3 regions of the Rahnella sp. WP5 genome follow, and region 3 is predicted to be linked to each of the others. Evidence: predicted binding sites of a transcription regulator. Region 3 holds the regulator's gene; each other region holds the start of a gene.
The links. Region 3 encodes CRP, which controls carbon source genes, mostly activating them, when cyclic AMP is high. Its sites were predicted from a motif close to ATGTGANNNNNNTCACAT; they were not measured.
Positions count from the first base shown of each region.

Region 1: EX31_RS11255 (CidA/LrgA family protein) is a predicted target of CRP. The motif match lies at 2,817-2,834, and genes of this name have one in related genera.
Region 2: yrbN (protein YrbN) is a predicted target of CRP. The motif match lies at 5,345-5,362, and genes of this name have one in related genera.

Region 1 is NZ_JQJR01000011.1:181,135-187,971, forward strand. Features, by position in the region: gene EX31_RS11235 (ABC transporter substrate-binding protein) at 1-166, shown strand, start outside; gene EX31_RS11240 (GNAT family N-acetyltransferase) at 182-697, shown strand; gene EX31_RS11245 (amino acid ABC transporter permease) at 713-1,627, shown strand; gene EX31_RS11250 (amino acid ABC transporter ATP-binding protein) at 1,643-2,488, shown strand; gene EX31_RS11255 (CidA/LrgA family protein) at 2,878-3,282, shown strand; gene EX31_RS11260 (CidB/LrgB family autolysis modulator) at 3,275-3,970, shown strand; gene flgL (flagellar hook-associated protein FlgL) at 4,275-5,237, opposite strand; gene flgK (flagellar hook-associated protein FlgK) at 5,265-6,837, opposite strand, start outside.
Region 2 is NZ_JQJR01000009.1:203,693-210,529, forward strand. Features, by position in the region: gene EX31_RS08495 (ABC transporter permease) at 1-1,045, opposite strand, end outside; gene EX31_RS08500 (HlyD family secretion protein) at 1,042-2,016, opposite strand; gene EX31_RS08505 (luciferase-like monooxygenase) at 2,234-3,259, shown strand; gene EX31_RS08510 (DEAD/DEAH family ATP-dependent RNA helicase) at 3,346-5,268, opposite strand; gene yrbN (protein YrbN) at 5,258-5,338, opposite strand; gene nlpI (lipoprotein NlpI) at 5,453-6,337, opposite strand; gene pnp (polyribonucleotide nucleotidyltransferase) at 6,467-6,837, opposite strand, start outside.
Region 3 is NZ_JQJR01000007.1:33,434-40,270, forward strand. Features, by position in the region: gene EX31_RS04600 (ureidoglycolate lyase) at 1-17, opposite strand, end outside; gene allS (HTH-type transcriptional activator AllS) at 232-1,146, shown strand; gene EX31_RS04610 (phosphoribulokinase) at 1,282-2,151, shown strand; gene EX31_RS04615 (OsmC family protein) at 2,155-2,562, opposite strand; gene crp (cAMP-activated global transcriptional regulator CRP) at 2,925-3,557, shown strand; gene EX31_RS04625 (YccS/YhfK family putative transporter) at 3,619-5,694, shown strand; gene EX31_RS04630 (bifunctional acetylornithine/succinyldiaminopimelate transaminase) at 6,390-6,837, opposite strand, start outside.

The DNA of each region.
Region 1 (6,837 bases), on a different contig from region 3:
TATCGCCGTGACGCTGAAAAAAGGGAATGGCCTGGTGGATGCCGTGCAGGCGTCGCTGAACAGCGCTATTGCCAGCGGAGCGTATATCAAAGTGCTGGACCGCTGGGGCGAAAGCGTCGAGAAAATCGATCACTCTGAAATTAACCCGCCAGGGCTGGGCGACTGATCAGGAGCAGAAACGATGAGCGAAGATATTTTCATTCAGACCGTGCCGGAAGACCCGCTGATTGCGCCGGTCATCGAAGGATTATTCGGTGAATACCGCGACCGTTACGGCGATTTCTTCTCGAGCCAGCCGCCGGAAGATGACAGCGTGTTTTCCGCGCCCGATGGCACCTTCATTGTTCTGCTGAGAAACGGCGCGCCCATTGCAATGGGCGCGTACAAACGCTACGACGAACAGACTGCCGAACTCAAACGCATCTGGACTCACCGCGCGCTGCGCCGTCAGGGACTGGCACAAAAAATTCTGCATGAACTGGAGCGTCGCGCAGCCGCGTACGGTTACCGGCGGGTATTTCTCACCACCGGATTCCGCCAGCCCGAAGCGGTCGGATTGTATTTGTCCCACGGTTATCAGCCGCAATTCGACACCCGCCTCGATCCGGAGGTCTATTCCCGGCCACCGTATGACGGGCGCCTGCCGTTTACCAAAACGCTGAAGGCGGACGTGCCGGTCACGTCATCTGCAACGTAACAGAAAGAGAAAATAATGAGCGAAAATGCCCCTTCATCTGTGAATCATCCGCCGCTGAAAGTGGTGCCCGCGCGCTATCCGTGGCGTCTTGCCGGTGCGGTTTTTTCGGCGTTTATTCTGCTGGGCATCATCCAGTCGATTGCCACGAATTCCCGCTGGGAATGGGGCGTATTTCGCCAGTGGTTTTTTGACCCGGTGATCCTGTCCGGGCTTGGCAAAACTCTGTTGCTCACGCTGCTGGGCACCCTTTTTGGGGTGATTTTCGGCACGGCACTGGCCCTCGCCCGCCTGTCGAAATCCTATTTACTGAACGCACTGGCCTGGGGGTATATCTGGCTGTTCCGTTCCCTGCCGTTGTTGCTGGTGCTGATCATTCTCTACAACTTTTCCTATCTCTACGACAACCTTTCGCTCGGCATTCCGTTCACCACGATTTCCTTTTTCAGCACCCCGACGGTGGATTTGCTGGATCAGTTTTCCGTCGCCGTGCTCGGTCTGTCGCTGGTGCAGTCGGCCTATACCGCCGAGATCATTCGCGGCGGGATTTTAGGGGTAGAACACGGCCAGCATGAAGCTGCGGCCGCGCTGGGATTACCGGCCTACCGCCGGACCTTCCGCATCATTTTGCCGCAGGCGTTACGTTCAATTCTGCCGACCGGTTTTAACGAAGTGATCAGCCTGGCGAAAGGCACATCGATTGTTTACGTCCTGTCGATGCCGGAACTGTTTTACACCGTGCAGGTGATTTACAACCGCACACAGCAGGTGATCCCGCTGCTGATGGTCGCCACCATCTGGTATCTGCTGATCACCACCGTGCTGTCGGTTTTGCAGTATTACGTCGAACGCTATTTCTCCCGCGGCACCGTGCGTCAGGTCGCGCCGACACCCTTGCAGCGCCTGCGTCAATGGCGCGTCGCCCGTTCTTAATAAAGGGAAAGCACTATGTCAGAAGCCTTTGATTTATTCGTTAACCGCCCGCAGGAAGCGCCTGTTGAGCAGCTGTTTCCACGCAAACCTCAGGCTGCTACCGTCGGGCGCATCGAAATCAATAATTTGAGCAAATACTACGGCGCGCACAAAGCGCTGGATAACGTGAGTCTGCGCATCGAACCGGGCACCGTGACCGTGATCCTCGGCCCGTCCGGCTCGGGGAAATCGACCCTGCTGCGCACGATTAACCATCTTGAGCGCGTCGATGAAGGTTTTATTCAGATTGACGGCGATTACATCGGCTACCGCCGCAAAGGCGATACGCTGTATGAACTGAAAGAGCGCGCCATCCTCAAACAGCGCACACATGTCGGTTACGTTTTTCAGAATTTCAATTTATTCCCGCACATGACGGTGCTGGATAACATCATCGAAGCGCCGGTGGTTCACGGTCTGCTGAGCCGCAAAAACGCCATCGCCCGTGCCTGTGAACTGCTCGACACGGTCGGTCTGCGCGAAAAAGCGCACGCATGGCCGCGTCATTTGTCCGGCGGACAGCAGCAGCGCATCGCCATCGCCCGTGCGCTGGCGCTGAATCCTAAAGTCATGCTGTTTGATGAACCGACGTCCGCCCTCGATCCCGAACTGGTTGGCGAAGTGCTGGATGTGATTAAGAAGCTGGCGCAGTCGGGCGTCACGCTGGTGGTCGTCACCCATGAAATCGGCTTCGCGCGCCAGGTGGCGGATCAGGTGGTGTTTATGGTGGATGGTCGCGTGGTTGAAAGCGGCGCTGCCGCACAGGTGCTGGAACGGCCGGTTCATGCCAGAACCCAGGCTTTCCTGGAGAAGGTGCTTTAAGACTGGCAAATTTTGGTTTTACAGTGGCACTGAATGCCTGATTTAGACGCCTGACCGAGGAAATTTCAGTTTCTTACGTGCAGTGCTCACATTTGACGCACTGCGCCGAAACCGCCCGGGAGGGAGAAGTGCTTTCTCCCTCCCGGATCTCCCTTCGCTTTTTCAACCAGCACTCCGCTCGCTGGCTATGTTTCAGGTATCACCGCAACAGGCTGGAACCTCTCATTCAGCAAGCTTTCTGAATCGCCCGCAACCCACAATCCGTATTTTCCCCGTTTACCAAACGCCATTTTGGAATACACTTCATTCCTAAATTTCATACTCCGTTTTGTGGCGCAGATCACATCTTAATTGTATGATGAATACATTATTCAACTGGGTGATACACCATGAGCACCGCAATCTCTCTGGTATTCCAATATGTTCGGGCGTTTATTCTGATTTATCTCTGTTTATTCGCCGGGAATGCGATTTCATCTCTTTTACCGCTCACCATTCCCGGCAGCATCATCGGCATGCTGATCCTGTTTGGTTTGCTTTCAACCCAAATTCTGCCGTTCAAATGGGTCAAACCGGGCTGTAATGTTCTGATTCGCTATATGGCGTTGCTGTTCGTCCCTATCGGCGTCGGGGTCATGAATTATTACGAGCAACTGCGCACGCAGTTCGGGCCGCTGGTGGTGTCGTGTCTGGTCAGTACCCTGATTGTATTGCTGGTTGTCGCCTACTGTTCCCACTATATCCATGGCGAACGCGGTGCGGTGACGGATAAAGCGGAGGATAAAAATGATTGATATATTGTGGTCGCTGCCGCTGACGCTGGTGGTGTTTTTCGCCACCCGTAAGCTCGCTATTAAACTTAAAATGCCGCTGCTCAACCCGCTGCTGATGTCGATGGTGGTGATCATTCCCCTGTTGCTGGTCACCCATATCCCTTACGCACGCTATTTCGCGGGCAGCAAGATCCTCAATGATCTGCTGCAACCCGCCGTCGTGGCGCTGGCGTTTCCCTTGTACGAACAACTGCATCAGATCCGCGCCCGCTGGAAATCCATCATCAGTATCTGCTTTATCGGCAGCGTGGTGGCGATGGTGAGCGGCACCGCGATTGCATTATGGATGGGAGCAACGCCGCAAATTGCCGCATCGGTATTACCGAAATCCGTCACCACGCCGATTGCCATGGCCACCGCGCAGTCGATCAATGGTATTCCGGCCATCAGCGCCGTATGTGTGATTTTCGTCGGCATCCTCGGCGCGGTCTTTGGTCATACGATTTTGAATGTTCTGAAGATCACCACCAAAGCCTCACGCGGGCTGGCGATGGGTACCGCATCACACGCACTGGGTACCGCCCGCTGCGCAGAAATGGATTATCAGGAAGGCGCATTCAGTTCACTGGCGCTGGTGATTTGCGGCATCATCACCTCCCTGCTCGCCCCGTTCCTGTTCCCCGTCCTTCTCGCCCTCTTCGGTCATTAACCCATAACGGGCACAGATTCCTCTAACGGGTTCGGATTGTATCAAGGCGGCAACTGAGCGAATCCCCGGGAGCTTACAATAAGTAAGTGACTGGGGTGAACGAAGGCAGCCAACGCAGAGACAATTTGAAGCAGGACGAGGAAAAAGTGTATGTCACTTAAACCTTAGAAAAAGTGACATACAAAGCTGAAAGTACCCGGTTTAAGTACAGTCAGAAAAGAATCTGCCGGTCTGCCGTAAAAGCAGACAGGCAGCGATAACGAAGAGATGGAGCCTGGCGCGTAAGCTTACGCGCCGGAGAGTATTACGAATTCATCTGGAACAGTGACATACCCTGCATGGCGCTGTAGGTCTTATAAGATGCCTGAAGCGCAACCTGCTGCAAGGTGTAGGTCGAAATTGCTGAGGTCCATTCGGTATCGACCAGATTACTGAGTTTGGTCGAGTTCGATACATCGCGGTTGTCGCCCAGTGTATCGAGATTATCCAGTTCGGACATCTGCGTACCCAACTCTGAACGTACGGAAAGCACGTTGTTGAGTGAGTTACTCAGGCCGCGGTTAGCTTTATCGATGGCATCGGTGTATTGCGTATCCGTGGTGTTATCCGCCGATGGCGTTCTCAGCGCAGTCAGCGCACCGTCGATGGTTTTGAATAAATCTGATTCGCTCGGAGAACCGTCCGGTTCGGCTTTCGCATCACCGGTTAAGGCATTAAAAATCTGGTTACCGGTATGGTTGATGGTCATGGTGCGACTGGTATCAACCTGCTGAGTAATAGACGTCGTGCCCCCGGAATAGGTTACCGCACCCGTTGTGGCGTCCTGCGTATAAGGCGGAGTATCACTTTTGTAACCGGCGAAGATGAAGCGGCCGTTACCGTCGGTGCTGTTCGCCAGGTTCACCAGTTGCGATTTCAGGCTGTCCAGTTTTGTCGCCAGAGAAGAACGGTCGTCATCGCTTAAAGAACCGTCACCGGCCTGAACGATCAACGTCTGTGCATCCTGAATCGTCGAGGTCACGCTGCTTAAAATCGACTCTTCCTGACTCATACTCTGGTTAGCAAAGGTACGGGCCACGGAAAACTGGCTGTTCTCCGATTGCGCCTGACGTACCAGCACCGCCTGCGACGCCGCCAGCGGGTCATCCGAAGGCTTGCTCACTTTGCTGCCGGTCGACAACTGTAAACCGGTCGCCTGGAAGCGGTTCTGACCATCCAGTACCGCATTCATGTTTTGGTTGTAAATCATATTGGTACTAAGACGCATGGCATCAGTTCCTTATCAGTTCTGGGATCAGCGAATGTTGATGATCGCGTCGAATATCGTCGAAGCCGTCTGCACGACCTGCGCGTTCGCCAGATAATATTGCTGGTAACGTTGCAGATCGCCGTATTCTTCATCGAGGTTAACCCCGGAGATAGACTGCTGTTGAGCGGTGAGCTGCGTGACGATATTCGCCTGTGAGGTGCTGGTGGTGGTCAGCGTGGAAACCTGGTTACCCACGTTACTTACCATGCTGGCGTATGCGCCCGACAGGGTGGATTTACCTTCCACCAGTTTCGCAGTTTGCAGATTCAGCAGTTTCTGCGCGTTGGTGTTGTCACTCACGCCGCTGTCTGCCGCACCCGCTGCGGCGATCAATGAAGAATCACTGATAGCCAGATTCATGCTGCCCGCAACATTGCTGACCGTTTTGATGGTGATGCTGTCATTGGTATTCGGCGTGCCGGTGACGGAAACCGACAAGCCATCGAAATTCATCGTCGGATCACCATTGCTGTCGGTGCCCGCCGTCGGGGTGATTTTTGCCCCGTCGGAAACGCGGGTTACATCCCAGCTGGTGCCGTTGTAAGCCATAGTGTAATCGCTGGCTTTCACCGCTGCCGTGTCGGTATATGCCACGCTCAGTTGGGCGCTGCCGGTATTTTTGGTGTTGCTGACCGTGGTCGCGCCGGTGAAGGAGAAGAAGTCCGTCCCCGCGTCACCGTTGAGGTCAAAACCGGCTTTGTTGGTGGTATTGAAGCTGTCAGACAGCGCCAGCGCCAGTTGCCCGAGCTGGTTAATGGCCGGTTCCAGGTTGTCTTTACGGAAAGTCAGCGTGCCGCCGAGCGAACCGGTGGTCAGACGGCTTTCCTGAATTTCAGAAACCGAACCGTCCGGTTGGGTCATGCCGACCGTCAGTTTGGAAGGATCGGCACTGGACGGCATCGCAACCACCGTTTTGGCGTTGCCGCCGCTCACCAGCGGCGTGCCGTTGGCGAATGAAATATTGTAAGTATCGCCGTCCTGCTGGGTCACGACCACACCGGTGACGTTGTTCAGCTGACTGACCAGTTGGTCACGCTGATCGAGCAAGGCGTTAGGTTCCTGTCCGGTGCTGCCACGGGTCGCGGTGATCTGACTGTTCAGTTTGGCAATCTGCGACGCATAGGTGTTGATCTGGTCAACATTCTGCGTGACTTGCTGGTTAACGGCGGTATTCATGTCATTCAGGTATTTGGCTGAACTGTTGAACTGCGCGGTTAAACCCTGTGCCTCACCCAGCACTGCCTGACGAGCCGCACTGTCGCTGGCATTGCTGGTCAGCGTTTGCAGGCCTTTAAAGAAAGTCGACATGGTGGCATCGATACCTGTGGAACTGTCGCCGAGCAGGTCATCGATAGAGCTGGCCTGATCAAGCTGCGTTGACAGCGCGCTGCCGGTTGCGCTGGCACCCAGAAGCTGCTTCACCACGAAAGAGTTGTACTCACGATTCACACCGGTCACCGTCACACCGTTGCCGATATAACCGGCAGGAGTAGAGATGCCATTACTTTGCGTAATAATGGCGGTCTGGCGGTTATAACCGGCCACACTCACGTTAGCG
Region 2 (6,837 bases), on a different contig from region 3:
GGAAAACGTCAAACATGGCGGCCAGTGCGTAACTCAGGGGTTCGATGCCGGAGATAATACGGGCGGGCAGTGGCATCGACAGTACCGGTACCGCCATTCCCGAGAATGTCAGCGCGATACTGACGAAAATCCCCATCATGGTGTAAGCCGTGATCGTGGTTTTGGTGAAGGTGAAAAGCAGCAATCCAAGACTTTGTGCGGCGATCACATAGAAAAAACCGATCAGCAGCATATATAAGGGATTACCGCTGACACGTGCGTCAAAGAACCCGACCAGCATAGCGATTTCCGCCATCAGCAAAGTGGTGAAACACAACGTATACGGTGCGAGTTTACCGAGCAATGCCAGAGTGAAAGAAGGCGCGCTGAGTAAGGCCTGACTGCGCGCCATCACGTAGATCATGCAGGTTACTGTAAACAATTGCAGCAGGTGAATGGTCGCGGCAAATTGCTGGTAATAGATGTAGCTGCCGCTGGCGTTAAACAAGCTGCCATAAGAGACATCGACGCTTGCCAGCGACGGCAGCGTTTTGCCCATTTCTGTCGCAATGATTGAACGGTAACGGGTGTTAAGTTCGGTGATCAGTCCGCTGAAATCCTGAGTGGAGTACAGTCCGGCACCATAGAATAAAGCGTTGTAATAGAGCACCGCACTGGGCTGTTTTCCAGCCAGCACGTCGGCTTCGAAGTCGTTGGGAATATACAAAAGCGCGTAATCCTGCGCGGTACGCAGACGGTATTCCGCTTCCGGTAAGCCGCCTTCGAAAGCCTGCACGTGCGCATGGGAACCGGCGTCCAGTTTACGGATCAGCGTTTTGGACAGCGGGCTGTGATCGTTGTCGACCACAGAAACCGGTAAATCCAGCAAAGTGCCTTCCGAAAAGTTGCTGCTGATGAGCCCGAAAAGCAGCAAAGGGAAAATCCAGCACAACCAGTGAATCACCGGCTTGCGGAAAGCGTGCCGGGTCTCGCGGGTAAAAGCCCGACTGAAACAGCGCCATGCGGCTTTTACCCTTTCACTGCGTGGCGCTTTAACCGGTCTCACTTAGCTTTCCATTGCCACAACGCGCTCATGCCCTGTCGTAATCCGGGCACCGGTTTCGCAGGGTACAGACGCACTTCAAAGGTTTTTAAATCAAAGTCGCCGGTCGCACGCGTGGCACGTTTGGTCGCATAATCGCCGAGCGGCGCAATGTAGCGCACTTCGGCTTCGATCATCTGGTTATTCAGCGCCGGAACGCGCATCTGGACTTTATCGCCTTTACGCACGCCCGCCAGAATATCTTCCCGCAGGTTAAACACGAAATACGCATCAGGCAGACGGACTAACGTCAGTAACGGACTCGAGGCATTTTGCAGCTCGCCGACTTCCACGGGAACTGGCCCGACTTCACCATCAACCGGTGCTTTAACCTGCAAATCATCGGTTTGCGCTTTCACTTCCAGCAGATCTTCTTCCGCCTGACGCAACTGGGCGGCATAGCTTTCACGTTGCTCAACGCGGTCGCCGTTGACGCCTTCATCCAGATTAGCTTTGGCGACTAATACCTGCTGATAAGCACTGTCGCGGGCACGGCGGGAATCTTCTAAATCAGAAGCAGAAATAAAGCCTTTAGTCGCCACTTTGGCATTACGGTTATAAAGATCACGTGCATTAATGTATTCCGCCTGCGACTGCGCCAGCGTGGCTTTCAGGTTACGGATACTTTCTTCACGGGTACCGTTAACGGAAAGATCAAGCTGGGCTTTTGCCTGATCGCGCGCCGCTTCGGCCGCGCGCAACTGCGCCATCAGCTCGGGGCTGTCGAGGGTGATCAATAGCTGCCCGGCTTTGACATCGTCGCCGCGTTCCACATGGCGCTCTATGACGCGGCCTTTAGCTTTCGACGCCACAATCACTTCCGGCGCGTCAACTTCGCCCTGTAACAAGAGATCCTGATTGTGCGCCCGAAACAGCACCGCCAGAGAAACCGCAACGGCGACCAGCAGGAGGGTCAATAAAATTCGTTTACTCATCGGTGCGACACCCTTTTTGTTTGCCCGTTTTTAACACAAAACAACATATTGGCTGAAATGATAGTTTAAGTTATTTCAATCTGATTTTAGGATGTTTAAACGGCATTTAAGAGCACAAATGCCGTATTCAATACGTCAGCATTGGGTAATACTCGTTCTAATTATGAGCGGAGTGAATACTTTCTCCCCTCACCTCCATTAAGAGTGAGCTGCGATTATGTCTGATAAAAACACCGTTCCCCTTTCCGTTCTCGATCTGGCACCGGTTCCGCAAGGCGCGGATCCTGCCCGCGCATTCCAGTGTTCACTGGAACTGGCACAGCATGCCGAGAAATGGGGCTACCAGCGTTACTGGATGGCAGAGCACCACAATATGACCGGCATCGCCAGTGCGGCAACCTCTGTGCTGCTGGGGTATATCGCGGGTGGGACGAAAACGATTCGTGTGGGTTCCGGCGGCGTGATGCTGCCAAACCACTCACCGCTGGTGATTGCAGAACAGTTCGGTACGCTCGCCACGCTCTATCCGAACCGTGTGGATCTGGGGCTGGGCCGTGCGCCGGGTACCGATCAGCGCACCATGATTGCCCTGCGCCGCCATCTTTCCGGTGAAATCGATAACTTCCCGCAGGATGTGCAGGAATTGCAGATGTACTTCGGTGATGTTCAGCCTCAGCAGCCGGTTCAGGCCGTGCCCGGCCAGGGTTTGCATGTGCCGATCTGGTTACTCGGCTCCAGCCTGTACAGTGCTCAACTGGCGGCGGCCCTCGGCCTGCCATTTGCCTTCGCCTCACATTTCGCACCAGACATGCTGTATCAGGCGTTAGCGATTTACCGCAGCAAGTTCCAGCCTTCCGCGCAGCTTGAGAAACCGCACGCAATGGTCTGTATCAATGCCATTGCTGCCGATACGGATGAAGAAGCGCGCCGGATGTTCACCTCTAATCAGCAGCAGTTCATCAATTTGCGTCGCGGCATGCCGGGCAAACTGCCTGCGCCGGTCGATAACATCGAAAGCTTATGGTCCGCTCAGGAACGTTTTGGCGTGGATAATGCGCTACGTATGTCGGTGGTCGGCAATAAAGAAACGGTGCGTCAGGGTCTGCAAAATATTCTGCGTGAAACCGAAGCCGATGAACTGATGATCAACGGCCAGATTTTTGATCATCAGGCACGCCTGCATTCATTCGAGATTGTTTCACAGCTTCAAGGTGAACTGGTTAAAGCGGAGCGTATTGGCTAACCGGCCACGTAAATTGCAGACGAAAAAAAACCAGCCTGATGAAGGCTGGTTTTTTATTATCTGAGGATCAGCGAACTGAAATCAGATTATGCGTCAGAAGTACGACGTGGTGCGCGGCTTGGCGGACGACGGTCACCTGCGGCTGAAGCGCCTTCACGACGGTCACCACTGAAAGTACGTGGAGCACCAGTACCACGGGCACCTTCACGACGTTCACCGTTGAACGGACGCGGAGCACCGTTACCACGACGCTCACCGCCAGCACCGGCCGGACGATCACGACGTGGAGCCTGTGGCACCGCATCACCGATCAACTGCATGTTCATCGGTTTATTCAGGATACGTGTACGGGTGAAGTGAGACAGGATCTCGCCCGGCATACCTTTCGGCAATTCGATAGTTGAGTGCGTACCGAACAGCTTGATGTTACCGATGTAACGGCTGCTGATGTCGCCTTCGTTAGCGATAGCGCCAACGATGTGACGAACTTCAACGCCATCGTCACGACCCACTTCGATGCGATACAGTTCCATTTCGCCAGCGTCACGACGCTCACGACGTGGGCTGTCGCCATCACGTGCAGGACGATCATTGCTACGTACCGGACGGTCACGACGATCGCCACGATCACCGCGGTCACCACGTTCCTCGAATTCACGACGTGGTGGACGGCTTTTGAAGACCGGATCCGCTGCAACGATCAAAGGACGTTCGCCCTGTGCCATTTTCAACAGTGCCGCCGCCAGTGTTTCAACGTCCAGCTCTTCTGCAGGTTGCAGTTTCGCCAGCAGCGCACGGTATTGATCCAGATCGCTGCTTTCCAGTTGTTGCTGAACTTTCGCTGCAAACTTAGCCAGACGACGTTCGCCCAGAACTTCTGCAGTTGGGATTTCAACTTCTGGAATGGTCAGCTTCATGGTGCGTTCAATGTTACGCAGCAAACGACGTTCACGGTTCTCAACGAACAGCAGTGCGCGACCCGCACGGCCAGCACGGCCGGTACGACCGATACGGTGAACGTAAGATTCTGAGTCCATCGGGATGTCGTAGTTAACAACCAGGCTGATACGTTCTACATCGAGACCACGTGCTGCCACGTCGGTTGCGATCAAAATGTCCAGACGACCATCTTTCAGACGTTCCAGAGTCTGCTCGCGCAGTGCCTGGTTCATGTCACCGTTCAGTGCAGCACTGCTGTAGCCGCTGCGTTCCAGCGCTTCAGCCACTTCCAGCGTTGCGTTTTTGGTACGAACGAAGATGATCGCCGCATCAAAATCTTCTGCTTCCAGGAAACGCACCAGCGCTTCGTTTTTGCGCAGACCGTAGACAGACCAGTAGCTCTGGCTGATGTCAGGACGCGTGGTCACGCTTGACTGGATACGCACTTCCTGAGGATCTTTCATGAAGCGACGGGTAATGCGACGGATAGCTTCTGGCATAGTTGCAGAGAACAACGCGGTCTGATGTTCAGCCGGGATCTGCGCCATGATAGTTTCGACGTCTTCGATGAAGCCCATACGCAGCATTTCATCAGCTTCGTCCAGCACCAGGCCACTCAGGTTAGAGAGGTTCAGGGTGCCGCGTTTCAGGTGGTCCAGCAGGCGGCCCGGTGTACCCACAACAACTTGTGGTCCCTGACGCAGTGCGCGCAACTGGACGTCATAGCGCTGGCCGCCATAAAGGGCAACCACATTCACGCCATGCATGTGTTTAGAGAAATCAGTCATTGCTTCAGCAACCTGAACCGCCAGTTCGCGGGTAGGTGCCAGAACAAGAATTTGTGGTGCTTTCAGTGAAGCATCAATATTGTGCAGCAGCGGTAATGAGAATGCGGCTGTTTTACCGGAACCTGTCTGAGCCATACCCAGAACGTCGCGGCCACTTAACAGGTGAGGAATACACTCAGCCTGGATTGGTGAAGGTTTTTCGTAGCCCAAATCAGTAAGGGCAGAAATGATCGGAGCAGACAGCCCCAGGTCAGCAAAAGAGGTTTCAAGCTCAGTAGTCATGTACACGTGCCTCATTAATAATGGCAGCCAGTCTACATAACTCGTCGAGAAAATTTTCAGTCATTTTCATTGAAAAGTGTGAACCGGCTCAAATTAGATTATAAAACGAACAAAGCAACCCTCGCCCGTTAAGGCGCTTAAAAATGGTAAATACCATGATTAAAAGGCTGATTGGTGTCGTCAGCTATTGCTGGTCCGATTCTGATAGGTCGTCTTGCTCATGGCCCAAAAGCGCCAATTCCAACAATGCATAGCGGTGCTCAACAAAGTTATGGACGTTGTTAGCTACCGTCAGTTTGAACAGTGCCGCGGCGCTGTTCTTGTCCCCCAGACTTAGGTAATGTTTACCTAAATAGAAGTCAGTTTCACTGAGATGCTCAGCGAGCGAAGTGTTATCCGTTGCTTCTGCCTTGAGGCGTTCCATCAGCGTAGATTCGCTGATTTTGCCCAGGTAGAATTCGACGATATTCCATCCCCATTGCCCTCTGTCCGCTTTGTCATAACGCTGTTGAAGCGCTACGTCGGCATTCTTTGGATTGATTTCTCGCTCCGCAAGATAAAGCCATAACGAACGGAAGGGATCATTTGGATCGTCTCGATAAAACGCCTGCAGATCATCCTGCGCTAACGAGAATCGGCCACCGTAATACAGGGCGATACCTCGGTTCAAACGCGCGTAGTTGTAAGTTGGATCAAGCTCTAGTACAGAATCAAACGCTTCATAGGCAGCATCGAAATTGCCTGCCTGCGTTAGGTAAATCCCCAGGTAGTTAAAAACTTCTGGCATATCAGGACGAATAGACAGCGCTTGTGAAAAATCATTTCGCGCCAGTGCTCTTAGCCCGAGACTATCATACAGCACACCGCGCTCATATAATAGCTGTGCTCTCTCATCATCGGTTAATGACCGACTGGCAAGTATTTGTTCCATGCGTGCCAGGATGACTTCCTGCTGCAACGTTGGCTGCAACGGAATCGCCAGAACTTCATTTTTACGCCAATCATGGTTGCTGCATCCTGCCAACATAAGTGCTGTCGCAACATAACACCAGCGCAAGAAAGGCTTCATTTCTACTCCCGGAGACAAACATTGGATGAACATCCTGTCATCCGCTTGCTTAACACAAACGCGTCCTGCGTCCGTGAGACGAACAGCTCCTTCCCAAATGGAAAGGAGCTGTAAAACTTCTGTTACAGATTATTCTGCTGCAGGTTGCTCAGTTGTTTCGTCCTGAGAAGGTGCGGTAGCTTCTTTGATGCTCAGACGCACACGCCCCTGACGGTCAACTTCGAGAACTTTAACCGGAACTTCCTGGCCCATCTGCAGGTAATCAGTCACTTTCTCTACACGCTTGTCAGCGATTTGAGAAATATGCACCAGACCTTCTTTACCGCCGCCGATGGCAACAAATGCGCCAAAGTCTACGATACGGGTCACTTTACCCTGATAGATACGGCCAACTTCGATTTCAGCAGTGATCTCTTCGATACGACGAATAGCGTATTTCGCTTTCTCGCCGTCGGTGGCTGCGATTTTCACAGTACCGTCATCTTCGATTTCGATCGTGG
Region 3 (6,837 bases):
TAAACCGGAAGTTCCATGGCATTCATCCCTGCATTTAAAATAAAACCGGTGAGATAAGCCCGCCAGATTGGCGAATTTATCCTCAATGCAATTACTGTAGAAACTTTTTCCAACTTGCTCAATCGAAATATGGAAAAAGATTCCATAAAATTGATGAAGTCCACAATTCTCATCCGGTTAAATCTATAAAATCTTTTTCATTCAATGCATTAACATTACTTCAGGTGACCTATGCTGGATGAGGAGTCGATTAAAACCTTTATGCACGTCGCACAAACAGGCAGCTTTTCCCGCGCGGCAGAGATGCTGCATAAAACGCCTGCGACCATCAGCTATCGAATTAAGATGCTGGAAGACAGTGCCGGGACGTTATTGCTCAACCGCACGACCCGCACGGTGTCGCTGACGCCCGCCGGACAGCATCTGCTTGAACGATGTCGCCAGTGGCTAACCTGGCTGGAGGGTGTACCGGCAGAACTGCAGCAGATTAACGACGGCATTGAGCGCCAGCTGAATGTGGTGGTGAACAATCTGATGTACTGCCCTGAAGCTCTGGCAGCGTTATTAAGCTCTCTGACGCAGCGCTACCCGTTCACGCAGTTCACTTTCACACGGCAGATTTACATGGGGGTATGGGATACGCTGCTGTACGAAGATTTTCAGCTGGCGATTGGCGTCACCGGCACCGAATCCCTTTCTAACGCCGTGAATCTGCTGCCGCTGGGTGAAGTGGACTGGGTTTTTGTTCATGCGCCCTTTCATCCGTTGCAGCACATCACTGGTGTGCTGGAAGAAGCGGTATTGCGTCAGTACATTGCCATCAATGTGGAAGACACCTCGCGCCATCTGAACAAGCGGGTAGCCTGGTTGCTGACCGGGCAACGGCAGATCATCGTAGCAGATGTGGCGACTAAACTGGCCTGTCACCTGAAGGGAATGGGTATCGGTTTTCTGCCGCGCCATCTGTGCCAGCCATATCTCGACAGCGGCGAGCTGATCGCCCGGCAAATCCGCTATCCGCGCGCCCCTTCCCCGCTCAGTCTGGCGTGGAAAAAGGAGTACACAGGCAAGGCGCTGCATGACATTGTTTCTCTGTTCCACCAGAAAGACCCGCTGATCCAACCGTTGCTGGCGGGTTTAGAATAGTGATGCCCTCTTTGGCTTCGCGAATAAATATGGTAACAATAGGCTTAATTATGCGCAGCCTTGACGCCAGATCTTCGACCACAGAAAAGACCGCGTCTCGCCTGCCTGCATCACCTTTATGGAGAACAGCGCATTATGTCAGCCAAACATCCTGTTATTGCCGTGACCGGTTCGAGCGGTGCAGGCACCACAACCACCAGCGTGGCATTTCGTAAAATATTTCAGCAGCTTGGTTTGCGTGCGGCGGAACTGGAAGGTGACAGTTTTCATCATTTCACCCGTCCTGAAATGGATGCGGCAATACGCAAGGCGCGCGATCTGGGACGTCATATCAGCTACTTCGGGCCGGAAGCCAATGACTTTGGTTTGCTGGAAAAAAGCTTTATCGAATACGGTAAAACCGGCACTGGCCGTTCACGTAAGTATCTGCATACTTATGACGAAGCCGTTCCCTACAATCAGGTGCCGGGTACCTTTACGCCGTGGCAGGCGTTGCCGGAACCGACGGATATTTTGTTTTACGAAGGGTTACACGGTGGTGTGGTGGCGGACAAAATTGACGTTGCCGCGCAGGTCGACCTGCTGGTCGGCGTGGTGCCTATCGTCAACCTCGAATGGATCCAGAAACTGGTGCGCGATACCGGCGAGCGCGGGCATTCCCGTGAAGCGGTGATGGATTCCGTCGTGCGTTCGATGGATGACTATATCAATTACATTACCCCGCAGTTTTCCCGCACGCACATCAATTTCCAGCGGGTACCCACCATCGATACCTCGAACCCGTTTGCCGCCAAAGCCATTCCGTCACTGGATGAAAGCTTTGTGGTGATTCATTTTCAGGGGCTGGATGACATCGATTTCCCGTATCTGCTGGCCATGCTGCAAGGGTCGTTTATCTCGCACATCAAAACACTGGTGGTGCCGGGCGGCAAAATGGGGCTGGCGATGGAGCTGATCATGGCGCCGCTGGTGCAGCGCCTGATGGAAGGCAAGAAGATCGAGTAAACTTTATTCGGCTGCAATCACTTCAAAGCTGTGGGTGATTGTGGCCGCTTTCCCCAGCATCAGAGACACAGAACAGTATTTTTCGGCAGACAGGCTGACTGCGCGTTCAACAATCTTATCGGTCAGATCCTTACCGGTGACGATAAAATGCAGATTGATGTGAGTGAACAGACGCGGCGCTTCTTCGCGGCGTTGTGAGGTCAGCTTCACTTCACAATCACGCACGTCATTACGACCTTTTTGCAAAATTGACACCACGTCGATTGCACTACACCCCCCTGCGGACATCAGTAACATTTCCATCGGGCTTGGGGCTTTATCACCCGCGTTTCCATCCATTGAAATCTGATGACCCGATGCAGACTCACCTAAAAATGTCAGTCCTTCAACCCATTTGACACGTGCATGCATGAACTATTCTCCCGGTGAATAAACTTGTCGAAATCTGCTCTCAGAGTACCCTTTCACCTAAAATCTGGCAACGTAACCCGATCGCCATCATGCTGAAGCGAGACAACAGAAGACAGCATCTCAAACCTGTGCTACAAACAAAGCCGAAACATACTTTCCAGTAAATTGCGGTGACGGTTTTTGCGGTTTAAGTACAGAACCCACGGTGATGACAGCAATAAACAGGCTGTTGCACTCCGACATCCGCTTGCAGCATTTCTGGAGAGTTATATGCTGAAAGGGCGCTTTGGATTTGAAGTGCCGTACAGGGAACTCTGAGCCCTGTGATTTTGGGCAGCGATAACAACAGAGGATAATAGCAAATGGTTCTCGGCAAGCCACAAACAGACCCGACTCTTGAATGGTTCCTGTCTCACTGTCATATACATAAGTATCCTTCTAAAAGTACGCTGATTCACCAGGGTGAAAAAGCCGAAACGCTTTACTACATCGTGAAAGGGTCAGTTGCTGTCCTGATTAAAGATGAAGAAGGCAAGGAAATGATACTGTCCTACCTTAACCAAGGTGACTTCATCGGTGAGCTGGGACTCTTCGAAGAAGGTCAGGAACGCAGTGCCTGGGTACGTGCTAAAACTGCCTGTGAAGTGGCTGAAATTTCGTATAAAAAATTCCGCCAGCTGATTCAGGTTAACCCGGATATTCTGATGCGTCTCTCCGCGCAGATGGCAAACCGTCTGCAAGTGACGTCAGAGAAAGTCGGCAACCTTGCCTTCCTTGACGTTACCGGTCGTATCGCTCAAACCTTGCTCAATCTGGCTAAACAGCCTGATGCAATGACCCATCCGGACGGGATGCAAATCAAGATCACCCGCCAGGAAATTGGCCAAATCGTCGGTTGTTCACGTGAAACAGTCGGACGCATTCTCAAAATGCTGGAAGATCAGAGCCTGATCTCCGCACACGGTAAAACGATTGTCGTTTACGGCACACGTTAATCCCTCAAAAATTGGCGCGGCAAAACACTGTCGCGCCTTTTTTATGGGCTAAGCTTTACCCATGACGCTATGGCGAAGACTGTTTTACCATCCTGAAGTGAACTACGCGCTGCGCCAGACGCTGGTGTTGTGCTTACCTGTTGGCATTTGCTGGCTGTTTGGCAATTTGCAAATGGGCCTGCTGTTTTCCCTCTGCCCGGCCTGTTGTAACATCGCCGGTCTGGATACCCCGCATAAACGCTTTTTCAAACGCCTGCTCGTCGGCGGTTCACTCTTTGCCGTGAGCAGCCTTCTGCTGCAACTGATGCTCGAAAGCTGGCATATACCGCTGCCGCTGATCATGCTGTCGCTGGCGTTACTGCTGGGCGTCACCGGTGAAATCAGCCCGCTGCATGCGCGCCTGTTGCCCGGTGCGCTGGTGGCGACTATCTTCACGCTGAGTATGGTGGGCGTGCGCCCGATGTGGCAGGCCCCGGTGTTGTTCGCCGCTGGCACAGCCTGGTACGGATTGTTTAACTGGGCGTGGTTTCGTATTTCGGAAGAACAGCCGATGCGCGAAACGCTCAGCCAGCTCTATCTGCAACTCGCGGATTATTTCGAAGCTAAGTACAGCCTGCTGACGCAACACACCGATCCCGAAACCGCGTTACCCCCACTGCTAACCCGCCAGCAGCAGGTTATCGACCTGATTGCCCTGCTTTATCAGCAATTACACATGTTGCCCCAGCACGGACATCATCATCACCATAAACGGCTGTTTCAGCGTTTTCAGGTGGCGCTCGATTTGCAGGAGCATATTACAGTGAGCCTGCATCAGCCGGAAGAAGTGCAGAAACTGGTGGAGGAAAGCCATGCCGAAGCGGTTATCCGCCGAAATGCGCAGGTGATTTCCACCCGTCTTCGGGTGATTGCCGACGATATTCTTTATCACCGTTTATCCGGGCGCTTTACGATGGCCAATGAGCTGACCGCGCTGGAGAAAATCGCCGCGCGCAACCCGGACAATCCGGTAGGTCAGTTTTGTTATTACCATTTCAGCCGCATTGCCCGTCTGTTACGCACACAGCGGCCGTTGTACAAACGTGACCTGATGAACACCCAGCCGCGTTTGCCCTTCTGGCCCGCGCTGAAAAGCTATCTTTCCTTCAAATCCGTGGCACTGCGTAATGCCGCACGTTTGGGCATTATTCTGGCGATTGGCAGCAGTCTGGGTCTGTTCTTCAATTTGCCCAAACCCTACTGGATCTTGCTGACTATCATGTTGGTCAGCCAGAACGGTTATAACGCCACGCGGGTGAGGATCCAGCACCGTGCACTCGGTACGCTGGCCGGATTGCTGATTGCCTCAGGCTTGCTCAAACTGGAACTGCCGGAAGGCACCACGCTGCTGTGCATGTTGCTGATCACCCTGTTGTCCTATACCGTTCTGCGCAAAAACTACGGACTGGCGATGGTCGGCATGACGGTGACTGCAGTGTATACCCTGCAATTGCTGGCGATGAACGGCGTGCATTTTCTGGTACCACGACTGGTCGATACCCTGATCGGCTGCGCGCTGGCCTTTGGTGGCACTATCTGGCTGTGGCCGCAATGGCAAAGCGGTTTGCTGCGCCAGAATGCACACCAGGCGCTGGAAATCTATCAGGACGCTATCCGCCTGCTGCTCGAGGAAAGCCCCGACACCGCCAAACTGGCGTACACCCGTATGCAGGTCAATCAGGCGCACAATAAGCTGTTCACTTCGCTAAATCAGGCGATGCAGGAGCCGGGTTTTAACTCACATTATCTGGCGGATATGCGTTTGTGGGTGACGCACAGTCAGTTTGTGGTTGAGCATATCAACGCGATGACGATCCTCGCCCGCGAGCATTACATGCTGCCGGAAAAACTGGCGACAGAGTATTTACAGACCTGCGAAATCGCGCTGCAAAGCTGTCAGCAACGACTGCTCTACGACGGGCCGGGCAGCGAGAACAACCTGTTTAATGCGCCGGAACTTCACCCGGATATGCCACTGACCGAAATGGAACGCCATCTGCGGCGCGTAATTTCACATCTCAGCGTGATGCATACCATCTCGTCACTGGCGTGGAAGCAGAGGCCGCATCATGGGATCTGGCTGACGCGGCGGGCGTGAAGGGGGATGCCCCTTTCAAATCCCCGTTTTACTGGCTTGCAGCCAGACTGCTTTTTGAAATTGCGAATATCTCGGTTTCTCAAGTACGGATGCCGTGTACTGGCGTTCTTTTAAACGGATTGAGAAAGTTTCGGTTTTTCAATTGCCGTGTTCGCTTAACTCACCGAGCCGAAACCGACCAAAGAGGGCTAAGACGAGCCCTCTTTGGAATCTCCACGTCTTAAACTGCGCGCTTCGCTCGTAGGCTATGTTCCAGCAACCACAGCGACAGGCTGGAAATCTTGCCGCGTTGCGGTTCCTTCTCTCGGTCTTCGAGCCACTGGTCTCGAAGCCGCTCCGTTCAGCAAGATTTCTGATTCGCCCGCAGGATTCTAAATTCAAAAGCAGAAGGGTTTTATCTTTTAGAAATGTCGATTGGCGTGCTCAAAAATGGCACCGAATGAACGGTTCGAGACCTTAGGCTCGAAGCCTGAAATTCGGGAATCGCGCAGCGATGACATTTTGCGCCACACACTAATGCGCCAGAACATGTCCACCGTGCCCGCGACAGCGCGCAGTGAAAAAGCGAAGGGAGATCCAAGAGGGAAAAAGCACTTTTCCCTCTTGGTCGGTTTCGGCGCGAGAGGCCATGTGATAAATGTTAGTGAGAAACCGAAATTGTCTCGATCAAGCGTTTAAAGACGGAGGCGTGGGGCTCACCCCCCGCAAACTTTCCCCACTGCTTTCTCAAACCTTCCCATCCCCTCTTCAATATCCGCGAAGTCGATCACAAGCGATGGCGCAAACCGCATGACATTCGGTCCGGCGACCAGCATCATCAGCCCGCAGTCGGCGGCGGCGGCATGGAATTCTCCGGCGCGGTTTTTATACGCATCAGAAAGCTCGGCGCCGATCAGCAAACCCTGGCCGCGGAACTCTCTGAAGATGTGATATTTCTGGTTGATGGCCTCCAGCGCGCTGATGAATTTCTCGCGGCGCTCGTTGATCCCGGCCAGCACGTCTGGCGTATTGATGATATCCAGCGCGGCTTCAGCGACGGCGCAGGCCAGCGGGTTACCGCCGTAGGTGGTGCCATGTTTGCCCGGTTCCATCACCGAGGCCACGTCTTCGGTTGCCAGCATGGCGGAAACCGGGAAACCACCG